Regions from separate parts of the Streptomyces sp. SCSIO ZS0520 genome, predicted to be linked through region 2. Evidence: riboswitches for the same ligand, from Rfam matches in the RefSeq annotation. Region 2 holds a riboswitch; the other holds the start of a gene.

Region 1 (7,349 bases), 4.8 Mb from region 2:
TCCTGACCGGCGGGCCGAGTTCCAGCGGGCGGTGGCCGAGGAGGACACCGCGCTGCTCGCCTCCTCGGTCGAGGAACTGCTGCGCTACGACGGCCCGGTGGAGCTGGCCACCTGGCGGTTCGCGACCCGGCCGCTGGAGATCGGCGGGCAGCGGATCGCGAGCGGCGACCCGGTGCTCGTGGTGCTGGCCGCCGCCGACCGCGACCCGGCCCGCTTCCCCGCCCCCGACACCCTCGACCTCGCCCGCACCGACAACCAGCACCTCGGCTACGGCCACGGCATCCACTACTGCCTCGGCGCACCCCTGGCCCGCCTGGAGGGCCAGTACGCGCTCGGCACCCTGCTCCGCCGCCTCCCGGACCTGCGCCTCGCCGCGGAACCGGAGGAGCTGCGCTGGCGCGGCGGCCTCATCATGCGCGGACTGCGCACCCTGCCGGTCAGCTTCACCCCGCGGTAGGGCGGCCACCGCAGGGTGCCCGCGGCGGGCGGTCCGTCCTCGGGCGGACGGGGCGTCGTACCGCGTATGTCGGACATGCGCGGCAGTCGGTCCGCGGCTCCGTCGACCCGCTTTGCGGACTCGGGGCGAACCCCGGTCACTGCCCTGAACTGCCTCTGGGCATGCGGAATTGACGGAGCGTCAGGATTGTGATGTACGCGTGATCTCCGCTGCATCGACTTGTGACAAGCGTTCGACTCCGGCTACGTTCTCGGGCAACTCGGCGGCTGGTCACAGCCGTCACCGCTGTCACGCGAAAGGCCACGGCATGCTCTCCGGGAACGGTCGCCATCGACGCCCCCGCCAGGCTCCGGCGTTCGTCGTCACGGCGGGGGTGACCGGCTCCGCGCTGGCCCTGCCCCTGCTCGCCGGGACCTCCGCGCACGCCGCGGACAAGGCCACCTGGGACCGCCTCGCCGACTGCGAGAGCGGTGGCGCCTGGAGCGCGAACGAGGGCAACGGCCATTACGGCGGGCTCCAGTTGACGCAGCGTGACTGGGAGTCCTACGGCGGCCTCGACTTCGCGGCCCGCCCCGACCTCGCCAGCCGCTCGCAGCAGATCGCCGTGGGCCAGAAGCTCCTGGACGACAAGGGCCCGGCGGCCTGGCTGGCCTGCGCCGCCGTCGCCGAGCTGACCGGCGGCGGCCCGGAGCCCTCGGTCGACCCCGGCGTCCCGGACTCCAGCAGCCCGAAGCCGAGCGACAGTCCGAAGCCGGATGACGGCGGCGAGCCGTCCGGGTCGCCCTCGCCCTCCGGTTCCGGCGGCGACTCCGACAAGAAGGACGATCCGAACCCTTCGGACTCGGCGGATCCGACGGACTCGGCCGGCTCGGCGGACCCGTCAGGCTCCCCGAGCGAATCGGATGAGTCGGGTGAAAAGGGTGAGTCCGGCGCCCCGGAAGCCGACCCGAGCGCCACCCCCGAGGACTCCGCCACCCCGGGCGACGGTGACGGCAAAACCGGCGACGAGGGTGATTCCGGTACGGATCGCGGCAACTCCCCTGGCTCCGGCGGGGGTTCGGGTTCCGGCGGGGAGGGTTCCGGCCGCCATCGCGGTGAGCCCGCGCCCGACGCGGACGTCCCCGACCGCCCGGGGAACTCCACCGGCCGCCACTCCCGTCCCGGTGACTCGCCCGCGGCCGGGGACGGTTCGTACTCCGTGCGGCCGGGCGACAGCCTGTCGATGATCGCGGAAGCACAGGATGTGGACGGCGGATGGCCCGCGCTCTACGCGCTCAACAAGGAGACGGTGGGCGCCGATCCCGACCTCATCCTGCCCGGTCAGAGCCTTGCACTTGCCTCCGAAACGGACGCTCCCCAGGGCTAGTTCGGCAGCTATTGTCCGCTTTGGTGAAACTGAGACATGAGTCTCAGAAGCCCTGATCGTCTTTGGAGATCCGGCGAGCGCGTGTTTACGGTCGTGACCGCTCGCCACAGCGGGCTCCGTGTGACCGTCACGCCGAATCCTGCCGGCGGTCCCCGGGAAACTCGTCGCGTGAAGCGCCGTTGGCAGGAGCGGGGGAACCAAGGTTTGCGCCGGGTCCCAGGGGCCGGGCAGCACATGCTGCCCACTTCGGGAAACGGCTAGGGGTGAAGTCGCACAGCGCGAGCGTGCGGCCGGGCAATTCGCCTTCTGCTCTTACGGAGCGGGGGGCACCCCATCGGCCCGAACCCGACAGCTCACCTCGCAGGCGTCGGTGAGGGGATCTCTTCATGCTGCTTTCCGGCAAGGGCAAGCACCGCCGCCCGACCGTCTTCAACCGCACCACCCGTGTCGTCACGCTCGCCGGCGTCGCCGGTGCCGCCATCGCCGCGCCGCTGGTCACCAGCGGTTCCGCCTCCGCCGCCACCGCCTCCGAGTGGGACAAGGTCGCCCAGTGCGAGTCCGGCGGCGACTGGTCGATCAACACCGGCAACGGCTTCTACGGCGGCCTGCAGTTCACCAACTCCACCTGGGCCGGCTACGGCGGCACCCAGTACGCCGCCCGTGCCGACCAGGCCACCAAGGAGCAGCAGATAGCCGTCGCCGAGAAGGTGCTCGCCGGTCAGGGCAAGGGCGCCTGGCCGTCCTGCGGTGTCGGCCTGTCCAGCACCCCGTACGGCGGCGGCGCCCCGCAGTCCGGTGGTCAGCAGGAGAGCAAGCCCGCCGAGCAGCGCTCCTCGCGCTCCGCGGAGCGTCCGGCCCCGGCGAAGAAGGCCGAGCCGAAGGCCGAGAAGAAGACCGTCACCACCCCGACCGGCAAGAAGGTCGCCAAGGGTGACGGCGAGTACAAGGTGGTCAAGGGCGACACGCTCAGCGAGATCGCCGCCGAGCACAAGGTCAAGGGCGGCTGGGCCAAGCTCTTCAAGCTCAACGACGACATCGTCGACGAGGCCGACCTCATCTACCCGGGCCAGCAGCTGCACCTGCGCTGACCCCGCACGGCCGGACCGGCCGGGCCCCGCGCCCGGCCCGTCCCCCGCACAAGGACCGCCCCGCCCCACGCGTCATCCCCCGTACGCGTGGGGCGGGGCTCTTGTCTGCCGCCGTGCCGCCGCGGTGCTCCTGCCGGGGCGTACCGGGTTCCGGAAGTGACCGGCCGGTAGCCGTACTCCGGCTGACGGGGCGGTGGCCGCAGGGGGACATGAAATGCGTATGTTCATCCTGTTATTCGTATCTTTTGGTCGTCTTTTCGTCCCGGTACGTGGGCCGTCGGGCGGGGCCGGTGCCCACTGCGGATAGGCTCTTGGCGCAAGGACACCCCCGCACAAAGGCGTGCTCCCGCATTCCACGCGTCACATCCCAGAAGGAGATGCTCGTGCCGTCCATCGACGTCGTCGTAGCCCGGGAAATCCTGGACTCCCGAGGCAACCCCACGGTCGAGGTCGAGGTAGGCCTCGACGACGGAAGCACCGGCCGTGCCGCCGTCCCCTCCGGTGCCTCCACCGGTGCCTTCGAAGCCCTGGAACTCCGCGACCAGGACGCGAGCCGCTACAACGGCAAGGGCGTGGAGAAGGCCGTACTCGCCGTCATCGAGCAGATCGGCCCCGAGCTGGTCGGCTACGACGCCACCGAGCAGCGCCTGATCGACCAGGCGATGTTCGACCTGGACGCCACCCCGGACAAGTCCTCGCTCGGAGCCAACGCCATCCTCGGCGTCTCGCTCGCCGTGGCGCACGCCGCCTCCGAGGCCTCCGACCTGCCGCTCTTCCGCTACCTGGGTGGCCCCAACGCGCACCTGCTCCCGGTGCCGATGATGAACATCCTCAACGGCGGTTCGCACGCGGACTCCAACGTCGACATCCAGGAGTTCATGATCGCGCCGATCGGCGCCGAGTCCTTCTCCGAGGCCCTGCGCTGGGGCGCCGAGGTCTACCACACCCTCAAGAAGGTGCTGAAGGACCGCGGCCTGTCCACCGGCCTCGGCGACGAGGGCGGCTTCGCCCCCAACCTCGGCTCCAACCGCGAGGCCCTCGACCTCATCCTCGTCGCGATCAAGGAGGCCGGTTACGTCCCCGGCCAGCAGATCGCGCTCGCCCTCGATGTCGCCGCCTCCGAGTTCTACAAGGACGGCGCCTACGAATTCGAGGGCAAGTCCCGCTCCGCCGCCGAACTCACCGAGTACTACGAGGAGTTGGTCGCCGCCTACCCGCTGGTCTCCATCGAGGACCCGCTCTTCGAGGACGACTGGGACGGCTGGAAGGTCATCACCGACCGCCTCGGCGACAAGGTGCAGCTGGTCGGCGACGACCTCTTCGTCACCAACCCGGAGCGCCTGGCCCGCGGCATCGACGAGGGCGCCGCCAACTCCCTCCTGGTCAAGGTCAACCAGATCGGCTCGCTGACCGAGACCCTGGACGCCGTCGAACTGGCCCAGCGCAACGGCTTCAAGTGCATGATGTCGCACCGCTCCGGCGAGACCGAGGACGTCACCATCGCCGACCTCGCCGTCGCCACCAACTGCGGCCAGATCAAGACCGGCGCCCCGGCCCGCTCCGAGCGCGTCGCCAAGTACAACCAGCTGCTGCGCATCGAGGAGATCCTCGACGACGCCGCGGTGTACGCCGGCCGCAGCGCCTTCCCGCGCTTCAGCGCCGACCAGTAGTCCCGCGTCCGGGCCCCGCGCCCGGTTGACCGTGTCCCTGCCCCCGGTCCCGTACCGTGTGCGGGGACACGGTGACGTACAGCGCAGTGGGGAGGCGGGCGATGGCCGGCAGGAAGGCTCCGGGCGGACCGCGGGATGCCGACAGGTTCTCCACCTCCACCCGGCTCCGGCTGATCGGCGAGCAGACCGCCGAGCGCGTCTACCGCTCCCAGACCCGGCGCCAGGCCCGCCGCTCCCGGCTCACCGGCCGCGCGGCCCTGCTCGCCCTGGTGCTCTGCTCGCTGGTGGTGGCCCTCGCCTATCCCATGAGGCAGTACGTCTCCCAGCAGGCCGAGATCGACGAGCTGCGCCGGGAGAAGGCCGAGCGCCGCGAGGAGGTCGAACGGCTCCGCGACGCCAAGGCCCGCTGGCAGGACGACAGGTTCGCCGAGCAGCAGATCCGCGCCCGACTGCACTACGTACGCCCCGGGGAGACCGGCTACACCGTGGTCGGCCCCGACGCCACCCGCGCCCGCCCGCGGACCGAGGGCGCCACCGACCGCCCCTGGTACGCCAATGTCTGGGACGGCGTGGACAAGGCCGACCGCTCCGGCGGCTGAGCCCGCCCGCCGCACCCGCGGACCGGCGCCCCCTCGGGCCGGGCCGCCCCACTCGCCGCCCCATATGAGGAAAGACGACAGTTCAGGCATGGACACCCCCGACCACCGACCGACCGAAGACCCCGCGGGCAACCGCCCCGCGCCCCCGGCCGGCCGGACCGCCTCGCCGCACGGGGACCTCGCCGTCCTGCACCGCGCGGACCTGCCGCCGACCCCGCGCACCCTCCCGGTCGACGCCGATGTCGAGGCCTTCGAGCAGCAACTCGGCCGCCCCCCGCGCGGACTGCGGGCCATCGCGCACCGCTGCCCCTGCGGCGAACCGGACGTGGTGGAGACCGCGCCGAGGCTCCCGGACGGCACCCCCTTCCCGACGCTGTACTACCTGACCTGCCCGCGGGCCTCCTCCGCGATCGGCACCCTGGAGGCCGAGGGCGTCATGAAGGAGATGACCGCCCGCCTCGCCGAGGACCCCGAACTCGCCGCCGCCTACCGCTCGGCGCACGAGGACTACCTCCGCCGCCGCGACGAGATCGAGGAGCTGACCGGCTTCCCGAGCGCGGGCGGCATGCCGGACCGGGTGAAGTGCCTGCACGTCCTCGTCGCGCACGCGCTCGCGGCGGGCCCGGGCGTCAACCCGCTCGGCGACGAGGCCATCGAGCTGCTGCCCGCCTGGTGGCGCAAGGGCCCCTGCGTGAGCCACCCGTCGGCCGCCCCGGCCGACTCCGACGAGCCCGAGGAGCAGGCATGACCAGGGTCGCGGCCGTCGACTGCGGCACCAACTCCATCCGCCTCCTGGTCGCCGACGCCGACCCGGCCACCGGTCGACTCACCGACCTGGACCGGCGGATGGAGATCGTCCGGCTCGGCCAGGGCGTCGACCGCACCGGCCGCCTCGCCCCCGAGGCCCTGGAGCGCACCTTCGCCGCCTGCCGCCAGTACGCCGCGGTCGTCAAGGAGCACGGCGCCGAGCAGCTGCGCTTCCTCGCCACCTCCGCCTCCCGGGACGCCGAGAACCGCGACGACTTCGTGGCGGGCGTACGGGAGATCCTCGGCGTCGAACCCGAGGTGATCACCGGGGCGCAGGAGGCCGAGTTCTCCTTCACCGGCGCCACCAAGGAGCTGACCGGCCGCACCGACCTGGCCACCCCCTACCTGGTGGTGGACATCGGCGGCGGCTCCACCGAGTTCGTGGTCGGCGACCAAGGGGTGCGCGCCGCCCGCTCCGTGGACATCGGCTGCGTGCGGATGACCGAACGGCACCTGGTCCACGAGGGCCGGATCACCGACCCGCCGACCGAGGCGCAGATCGCCGCCATACAAGGGGACGTCGAGGCCGCCCTCGACGAGGCGGAGCGCACGGTGCCGCTGCGCGAGGCCAAGACCCTGGTGGGACTGGCGGGTTCGGTGACCACCCTCGCCGGGATCGCCCTGGACCTGCCCGCCTACGACTCGGCGGTCATCCACCACTCCCGGATCGCCTACGCCCAGGTCGACGCCATCACCGACCGCCTGCTGCGCGCCACCCACGCCGAACGCGCCGCCGTGCCGGTCATGCACCCCGGCCGGGTGGACGTCATCGGCGCGGGCGCCCTCATCCTGCGCGGCATCATGGACCGCTGCGGCGCCACCGAGGTCGTGGTGAGCGAGCACGACATCCTGGACGGGATCGCCTGGAGCGTGGCGGGCTGAGGGGCGGGGGAGCGTTGCCGGTTGCCGGTCCCGCGGTCCGCCTCCCGCTGTCCCTCTCCTCACCCTCCTCCTCTCACACTGCTCCCCGCCTTCCGCGGAGCCTCTTGTTACTTACGGGTAATGCTTCGCCTGAGCAGTTCCGGTATCGTCTGAGCGCGCCCTCGGGGGCCCTGGGAGCCCCCGGAAAAGACCTCGCCGAGAATGTTCGTGAAGTTCTTCACAAGGATTGGCGCCCAGAGGAACCCATAAGGCGCCCGTAAAGGCCGCTTCCGGCGGTCCGGGGCCCGTCCCGGCTCAACTCCGCCAGGGTGATGGCGTGTTACATCCCTGTGAACTGAGGTGAGCGCCCGCCATCGCCTGGGAATCGGAGGCGCAGCTCAGGGGGGTTGCCGGTGCGAGTGAGTACACGACTGTACGGCGCGCTTCGTGTGATCTGCGCAAAATGAGCCGCGCAGTGTAGCAGAAGGTGTGCAGATGCTT
Region 2 (7,349 bases):
CGGCCGCAGCTCCTCGCGGTCACCGACAACGTCAACCAGTCCAAGGGCGACAAGGACCCCGCGGACTGGTGGCCCTCCCGCACCGCCTACAAGTGCACCTACGCCCGCGCCTGGGTGCAGGTGAAGCACTACTACGGGCTGAGCGTCGACTCCGCCGAGAAGAGCGCGCTCAGCTCGGTCCTCAACGGCTGCTGAGCCCTGCCCCTTTGCGGCCTGGCCTGTCCACCCCGGTCGAGCACCCCGGGGTGGACAGGCCAGGCCCCTGGGGTGGAGCCGTCCTCGGCCGCCTCCTCCCGCCGCTGTCCCGGAGCACGCCCTTCCGTACCGGAACCGGTGGCCGGATCCCGGTGCTCTGCGCGTGCGGCCTCCCGAAGCGGGTAGCGGAACTCGCACGCCGGAGCACCGGGAAAGACGGAGGCAGGACCGATGAAGCAGGCACGTGGCAAGAGCGCCAAGGGCGCCAAGGGCGGTACGGACGACAAGGGTCCCCGGGAGGACGCGGGCACCGTCCCTGCGAACGGCGGGGCGCCGGCGCCGATGTTCCTGCGGGTTCTGGTGATGCTGCTCGCCTTCGGGCTCATGGTCGGCTTCGCGGTGGTACTCGCCCGCCTCACCCTGGAGCCCTCGGCCAGTTCGGAGGCGCTGACCCACAACAACCTGAGCCCCGGCAGCTCGATCCGGGACTACCTCGCCCGGCCCGCCTTCCGCGACACGGTCAAGCAGCTCGGCGGCAACCTCCTGCTCGGCGTCCCCTTCGGCCTGCTGCTTCCGGTCCTCGCGCCGCGGACCCGCGGGCTGCTGCGGATCGCCTTTCTGACCGCATTTGTCATGTTCCTGGTAGAGCTTACCCAGGGCGCCTTCGTGACCGGGCGCGCCTTCGACGTCGACGACGTCCTGCTCAACACCACGGGCGCGCTCGCCGGTTACCTCCTCCTCGGCCGCCGGGTGAGCCGGGCGCTGCACCCGCGCCGTACGCACTGGTGGCACCGCTTCACCCGCCGCTCCACCGCGGAGAGCTGAGCCCCCTCCCGGCGTCGACGGGGCCGTACACGCCGCTCCGCCCGCTGTCCCTCCTGCTGCGGCATCCGTGCACATCGGGTGCCGCAGCAGTCGTATGCGTGCCGCCCGCCTTCCTGGCGCGAGAACCGGTGACCGTTTTGGCGGGAATTAGTGCCTCTTTCCCTGTCTCATCACCATCACCGCTCTTTGCGCGAAATAACTCGCCTTGTATCCCTTGCCTGAGTCGCCGCACGGCGAATGGTTGCACCGCGAGCCAGTGACATGCGTCACTCTCCGCCGGATATCGCGGAGTGATCTCCAAGCCCATTTCCCTTTCCCGGAAGCCGAGTTGTGCTGCCCGCTGAGGCCTGCGCCACTCCGGAACTCTCCCGGTTTTCCCGTCGTGGATTGCATCCGCTAATCAGGGACTTGTTCCCTGCCGCCGGATTCGCTTAGCGTCACCGCAATCCGGATGGACGCCTAATCCTGCCGCTGTCCGGTCACCGCACTCACTCGCCAGGCAGGAGCGGGGAACCCAATATCACCGCCGGTCCGAAACGGAACGGCTCGGGGTGAAGTCGTGCGCGCCACGGCCGGGCATCTCCAGCCCGAACCCGACAGCTCACCTCGCAGGCGACGGAGAGGAATCCACCATGGCCAAAAAGGGCAAGCACCGTCGTCCGAAGAGCAGTTCGCTCACCCGTTCCGTCGTCGCCGCGGGCACCGGCGGCGCCGCTCTCGTCCTGCCGATGATGGCCGCGACCGGCGCGAACGCGGCCGACTCGGCCAAGTCGTCCGCTCCCGAGAAGAGCAGCGCGGCCGCCACCGCCGAGAAGTCCGAGAAGAAGAAGGACGCCCCCGCCACGTACTCCGTGGTCGCCGGCGACTACCTCTCGAAGATCGCTCAGGACCAGTCCGTCGACGGCGGCTGGAAGCGGCTCTACCAGGACAACCGGAAGGCCGTCGGTGACGACCCGTCACTGATCCGCCCGGGCCTGAAGCTCACCATCAACGCCCCGGCCACGTCGAAGTCCCAGGAAAAGCCGGCCTCCGACACCACGGCCTCGAAGACTTCGTCGAGTGAATCCGCGGAACCCGCCACGTATTCCGACGACCTCGACGGCTGGATCAAAGAATCGCTCGCGGTGATGGCCGAGCACGGAATTCCCGGCTCCTACGAGGGAATTGAGCGCAACATCCTGCGCGAGTCCTCCGGCAACCCCTCGGCCGTCAACAACTGGGACTCGAACGCGGCGGCCGGAACCCCGTCGAAGGGCCTGCTCCAGGTCATTCCGCCGACCTTCGAGGCGTACCACGTGCCGGGCACCTCGACGGACATCTTCGACCCGGTCGCGAACATCACGGCCGCGTGCAACTACGCCGCCGACAACTACGGCTCGATCGACAACGTCGACGGACCGTACTGATCCACCCGCCACCTCGATCCGTCTCCACCCGTCTCCACCCGAGCGTGCCGGTGTGCGCCCCGACAGGGGAAGCGCACCGGCACGCTCTGTCACGCCCCGGCTCCGGGGGCCGCCGCTCGGGGCTTCACCCGAATGGCCCCTGGCCGATGGCCGCGGTGGCGGAGCCCGCCCACGCTCGGTATGACGTCCACCCGAGTGAAGGAGTCCGGTCATGGCGCAGACGGTGAACAGGCCGGGAGGCTCGCGCAGCGACCCGTCCGGCGGCGCGTGGATCACGGGCGGCACCATGTTCGCGGGCACTCTGATGTTCGTCGGGGGAGTGCTGGCCATCCTCACCGGGATCGCGGGCATCTCCGACGACGACGTCTACGGCCGCGTCGGCAACTACGTGTACGAGTTCGATGTCTCCGCATGGGGCTGGACCCACCTCATCCTCGGCATCGTGCTGGTCCTCACCGGCCTCGGCATCCTCAGCGGAGTGGCCTGGGCGCGCACGCTCGGCGTGGTGATCGCCTCGCTCCATCTGATCGCCAACTTCATGTGGCTGCCGTACTCCCCGGTGTGGGCCATCGTGGCGGTCGCCATCGACGGCTTCGTGATCTGGGCACTCTGCGGCAGCATGCGCACCGCGGGCCCCCGCACCTGACCGCGGGGCACGCCATGGCGCACACCGACCCACAGCAGGACAGCGACGATCCCGGGCAGGCCGGCCAGGCACCCCGGCGGGCCGGCGACGACCCGCAGTACGACCGCGTGGGCGACCTGTACCGCCAGTACAAGATGTCCGCCACCGCCCCCGTCCCCGAACTGGGCCTCTTCCTGCGGCTCCTCGGGGACGTGGCGGGTCAGCGGGTCCTGGACCTGGCCACGGGGTACGGCTTCTACGCCCGCACCGCGCACGGCCTCGGCACCGCCGAGGTCGTCGGCGTGGACCTCTCGCCCGAGATGGTCCGACGCGCCGAGTCGGCCACCGGGGACCCGGCGGTCCGCTTCCACGTCGGTGACGCCCGCGACCTGCCCGACCTCGGCAGCTTCGACACGGTCACCGCCGTCTGGCTGTTCAACTACGCCGACTCACCAGCGGAGTTGACCGCGATGGCCGCGAGCGCGCGCCGGGCGCTAAGGCCCGGGGGACGCCTGGTCGCGATCACCGTGAATCCCGGCTACGAGGTGCACGGCCCGGACTGGACCCGGTACGGCCTGCGGGTGCACCGCGCCGAGCCCGCCGAGGGGCGGCACCGGCTCCGTATCGCGCTGATCGCCCCGGAGGCCGACATCCCGCTGTCGATGTCCCGCTGGGATGCCGACGTCTACGCCCGGGCGCTGGCGGAGGCCGGCTTCGGCCCGCCGTCCTGGGCGCTGCCGGACGAGGAGAGCATCCCGGCCGAGGAGTTCGCGAGCCGCGGGGCCGACTACTGGGCCACCGCGCTCGCCAACCCGTTCCCGGCGGGTTTCACGGCCGCGGTCCCCGACTGATCCGCCGCTGCGCCGCGGGCGGTCCGCCACGGCGGTGACCGGCGGCGATGCCGCGCATCCGGCCGTCCGGCGCGGGCGAGAGGCCCCGCCGAGGCGGCCCGACTCCTGCGCGCACCCTTGACAGGAACAATGGTCTGGACCAGCTTGTACGTTCATCGGTGGCCACCGACCCCCACACCCAAGTTCCCGCACGGGGCGCGCAGTCGACGCTGCCCGCCCGGTGCGGAGCGCATTTCCGGGAGGCCATGCAGTGCACAGCAGAGTACGTCCCCGCACGCTCAAAGCCGTTCTCGTCGCCGGGGTGCTCGCCGCCGCGGGCCTCGCCGCCCCCACGGTGAGCGCCGCACAGGAGGCCGCGCCGTTGGTCAGCAGCAAGGCGGGCCCGGCCGCTGTCCCGGCGCACGCCGTGACCGGCTACTGGCAGAACTTCGACAACGGGGCGACCGTCCAGACCCTCGCCGAGGTGCAGGACGACTACGACATCGTTGCCGTCGCCTTCGCCGACGCGACCGGGACCCCGGGCGAGGTGACCTTCAACCTCGACTCGGCGGGCCTCGGCGGCTATAGCGTCGAGCAGTTCAAGGAGGACGTCGCCGCCAAGCAGGCCGACGGGAAGTCCGTGATCATCTCCATCGGCGGCGAGAAGGGCACGGTCAGCGTCACCGATGACGCCTCCGCCACCGCCTTCGCCGACTCGGTGTACGCGCTGATGCAGGAGTACGGCTTCGACGGTGTCGACATCGACCTGGAGAACGGCCTCAACTCGACGTACATGACCAAGGCGCTCAAGTCCCTGGGCGAGAAGGCCGGTTCGGACTTCGTGCTGACGATGGCGCCGCAGACCATCGACATGCAGTCGACCGAGAACGAGTACTTCAAGACGGCGCTGAACGTGAAGGACCTGCTCACCGTCGTCAACATGCAGTACTACAACAGCGGTTCGATGCTCGGCTGCGACGGCCAGGTCTACTCCCAGGGCACCGTCGACTTCCTGACCGGCCTCGCCTGCATCCAGCTCGAAGGCGGTCTCGACCCCTCGCAGGTCGGGATCGGCGTGCCGGCCTCCACCAAGGGCGCGGGCAGCGGCTATGTGGAGCCCTCGGTGGTGAACAACGCCCTCGACTGCCTCACCCAGGGCACCAACTGCGGTTCCTTCAAGCCCTCGAAGACCTACCCGGGGCTGCGCGGCGCGATGACCTGGTCGACGAACTGGGACGCCGCGGCGGGCAACTCCTGGTCCGGCGCGGTCGGTCCGCACGTCCACGGACTGCCGTAGCCCGTACCCCTCGGCAGCTCGTACGTACGCGGAACCGGCGGCGGCCCGGGTCGCGGAGAAACCGTCTCCGCGGACCCGGGCCGCCACCGCTTGAGGCACCGAGGGCGCGCCCCTGCCCTCAGGAGCTGTGCAGGAACCCGTCCCCGTGCAGGGCGACATGGGCCTCCAGGGCGTTGAGCGCGTCCCCGGTCGCCTGCGGGGTGCCGGTGCCGTGGCGTTCCGCGTAGTAGGCGGCGCCGAGCTTGCGCAGCAGGTCGTTGCCCGCGCGCTGCTGCTGTACCTCGTCGACCTTCTGCTTGCCCTGGTTCAGCGCGCTCTGCGCCTGCTCCTTGGCCCGGTCGAGAAATCCACTCATGTCTGTCTCCCATCGCTCGGGGGAATCGTTGCCCACGCGCGGGATCCGTATGTTCATCCGGAAGGGTGAGGACGAGGCCCGCCCGTCCAAGCCTCGCAGCTTCCCCGGCGGTATGCCCGGCGGCGGAGCGGCTCCATCCCCCTCGGCGCGGTGGCCCCGGTTCAGTGCCGGTGGTCCCGGTCGCGCTCCTCGCTGATGCGGACCAGGCGTGCGAAGTCGACGGCCACGCCCCGCAGCAGCAGGTCCACGAGCGCCCGCGCCCCCGCCCGGTCCACGGGGGCGCCGCCGAGCAGGGCCCGCTGGTACACCACCGAGGCCAGCAGATCGGTGAGCAGGGCCGGGTCGGTGCCGGGCAGCAGATCGCCCCGGTCGACGGCGCGGCGCACCGCGGTGGCCGCCGCGCTCCGGCTCGGTGTGATCAGCTGCTCCACCAGCTGCCGGTGGAGTTCCGGGTCCGCCGCGCAGTCGGCGAGCAGCGGGGCGAGCACCCCCGGCGGCAGCCGCTCGTCGAGCGCCTCGGCGAGCAGTTGCACGCTCTGGTGGAGATCGCAGCGGGTGCAGCCGTTGTCCGGCACCGGCGGCGCCACCATCACCGAGGCGAGCGCGTCGATGACCAGCCGCTGCCGCACCGGCCAGCGGCGCCGTATGGCCGCCTTCGTCGTCCCGGCCCGCGCCGCCACCTTCTCCATCGCGAAGGCGGCGTACCCGGCCTCGCCGAGCAGGCCCACGGCGGCGCCGAGCACCGCCGCGTCGATCGCGGGGTCGCGCGGGCGCCCGGCGGCGGTCCGGGCCGTCACCGCCCGGCGTCCTGCGGATACCAGCGCAGCTCGACGGTGTTGCCGTCCGGATCGCTCACGTACACCGACTCGGCCTCGCCGCGGGCGCCCCAGCGGCCGACCGGGCCCTCCAGCACGCGCAGCTCCCCGGAATCGACGACCTGCTGCCAGTCCAGCGGCTCCACGACCAGGCAGATGTGGTCCACATTGGACTCGCCGCGGGGGCCCTGGAAGAGGTCGATGACGGTGTCCGGGCTCACCCGCACCGAGGGGAACGGCACCTTCCCGGCCCGCCACTCCGCGACCCGCTCGCCCGCCAGGCCGAGCGGACCGCAGTAGAAGTCGAGGGAGCGCTCGACATCGCTGACATTGAGCACCAGATGGTCGAAGCCGGTGACGCGCATGAGGACTCCTCGAAGAGGCGGTACGGCGAGCGGGGCGGCGGGCACGGACGGGTCGCGAGCGTGGACGGCCGCCGCGCGGCTGCGCCGTGCCGAGGCCGAGACTGATTACGATCCGAACCGGTTCGGATCGTAATCCCGTACCGGGAGCAGGGTCAACACCGCTCTCCGTTCCCCGCGGGTCCCGGCCGCTCCCCGCCGGTCTCAGCTGCCCTCCGCCGCCTCCAGCACCTCACGCACCTCCTCGGCGCTCGTCTCCTCGATCGTCTCGCCGAGGACCAGCCAGCGGGTGACGCCCACGTCCGCCAGGAAGGAGAGGTCGTGGCCGGCGATGAGCAGGGCCCCCTCGTAGGAGTCGAGGGCGCTCGTCAGCTGCCGGACGCTGGCCAGGTCCAGGTTGTTCGTCGGCTCGTCCAGCATCAGCAGCTGCGGGGCGGGGGCGGCCAGCATCGTCGCCGCGAGGGCGGCCCGGAACCGCTCGCCGCCGGAGAGGGTGCCCGCGGGCTGCTCCGCACGGGCGCCCCGGAACAGGAAGCGGGCCAGTTGCGCGCGGATCTCGTTCTCGGAGACGCCCGGCGCACTGCGGGCCACGTTCGCGGCGACGCTCAACTCCTCGTCCAGTACGTCGAGTCGCTGGGG

Evidence for each region. A riboswitch is a leader RNA that binds a small molecule or an ion and turns the genes downstream of it on or off. The one in region 2 is predicted to bind cyclic di-AMP.
Region 1: it holds a riboswitch for cyclic di-AMP, as region 2 does, so the genes downstream of both, MID12_RS11190 (transglycosylase family protein) here and MID12_RS31805 (transglycosylase SLT domain-containing protein) in region 2, are expected to answer to the same signal.

The regions. Positions count from the first base shown of each region.
Region 1 covers NZ_CP092644.1:2,976,171-2,983,519, reverse strand. The annotation lists gene MID12_RS11200 (cytochrome P450 family protein) at 1-457, shown strand, start outside; gene MID12_RS11195 (LysM peptidoglycan-binding domain-containing protein) at 765-1,823, shown strand; cyclic di-AMP (ydaO/yuaA leader) riboswitch at 1,988-2,205, shown strand; gene MID12_RS11190 (transglycosylase family protein) at 2,210-2,911, shown strand; gene eno (phosphopyruvate hydratase) at 3,295-4,581, shown strand; gene MID12_RS11180 (FtsB family cell division protein) at 4,683-5,180, shown strand; gene MID12_RS11175 (DUF501 domain-containing protein) at 5,269-5,928, shown strand; gene MID12_RS11170 (Ppx/GppA phosphatase family protein) at 5,925-6,869, shown strand.
Region 2 covers NZ_CP092644.1:7,744,536-7,751,884, forward strand. The annotation lists gene MID12_RS31795 (HNH endonuclease family protein) at 1-195, shown strand, start outside; gene MID12_RS31800 (VanZ family protein) at 427-1,020, shown strand; cyclic di-AMP (ydaO/yuaA leader) riboswitch at 1,467-1,648, shown strand; gene MID12_RS31805 (transglycosylase SLT domain-containing protein) at 1,653-2,426, shown strand; gene MID12_RS31810 (hypothetical protein) at 2,638-3,072, shown strand; gene MID12_RS31815 (class I SAM-dependent methyltransferase) at 3,087-3,902, shown strand; gene MID12_RS31820 (chitinase) at 4,153-5,178, shown strand; gene MID12_RS31825 (hypothetical protein) at 5,297-5,533, opposite strand; gene MID12_RS31830 (TetR/AcrR family transcriptional regulator) at 5,695-6,330, opposite strand; gene MID12_RS31835 (VOC family protein) at 6,327-6,713, opposite strand; gene MID12_RS31840 (ATP-binding cassette domain-containing protein) at 6,915-7,349, opposite strand, start outside.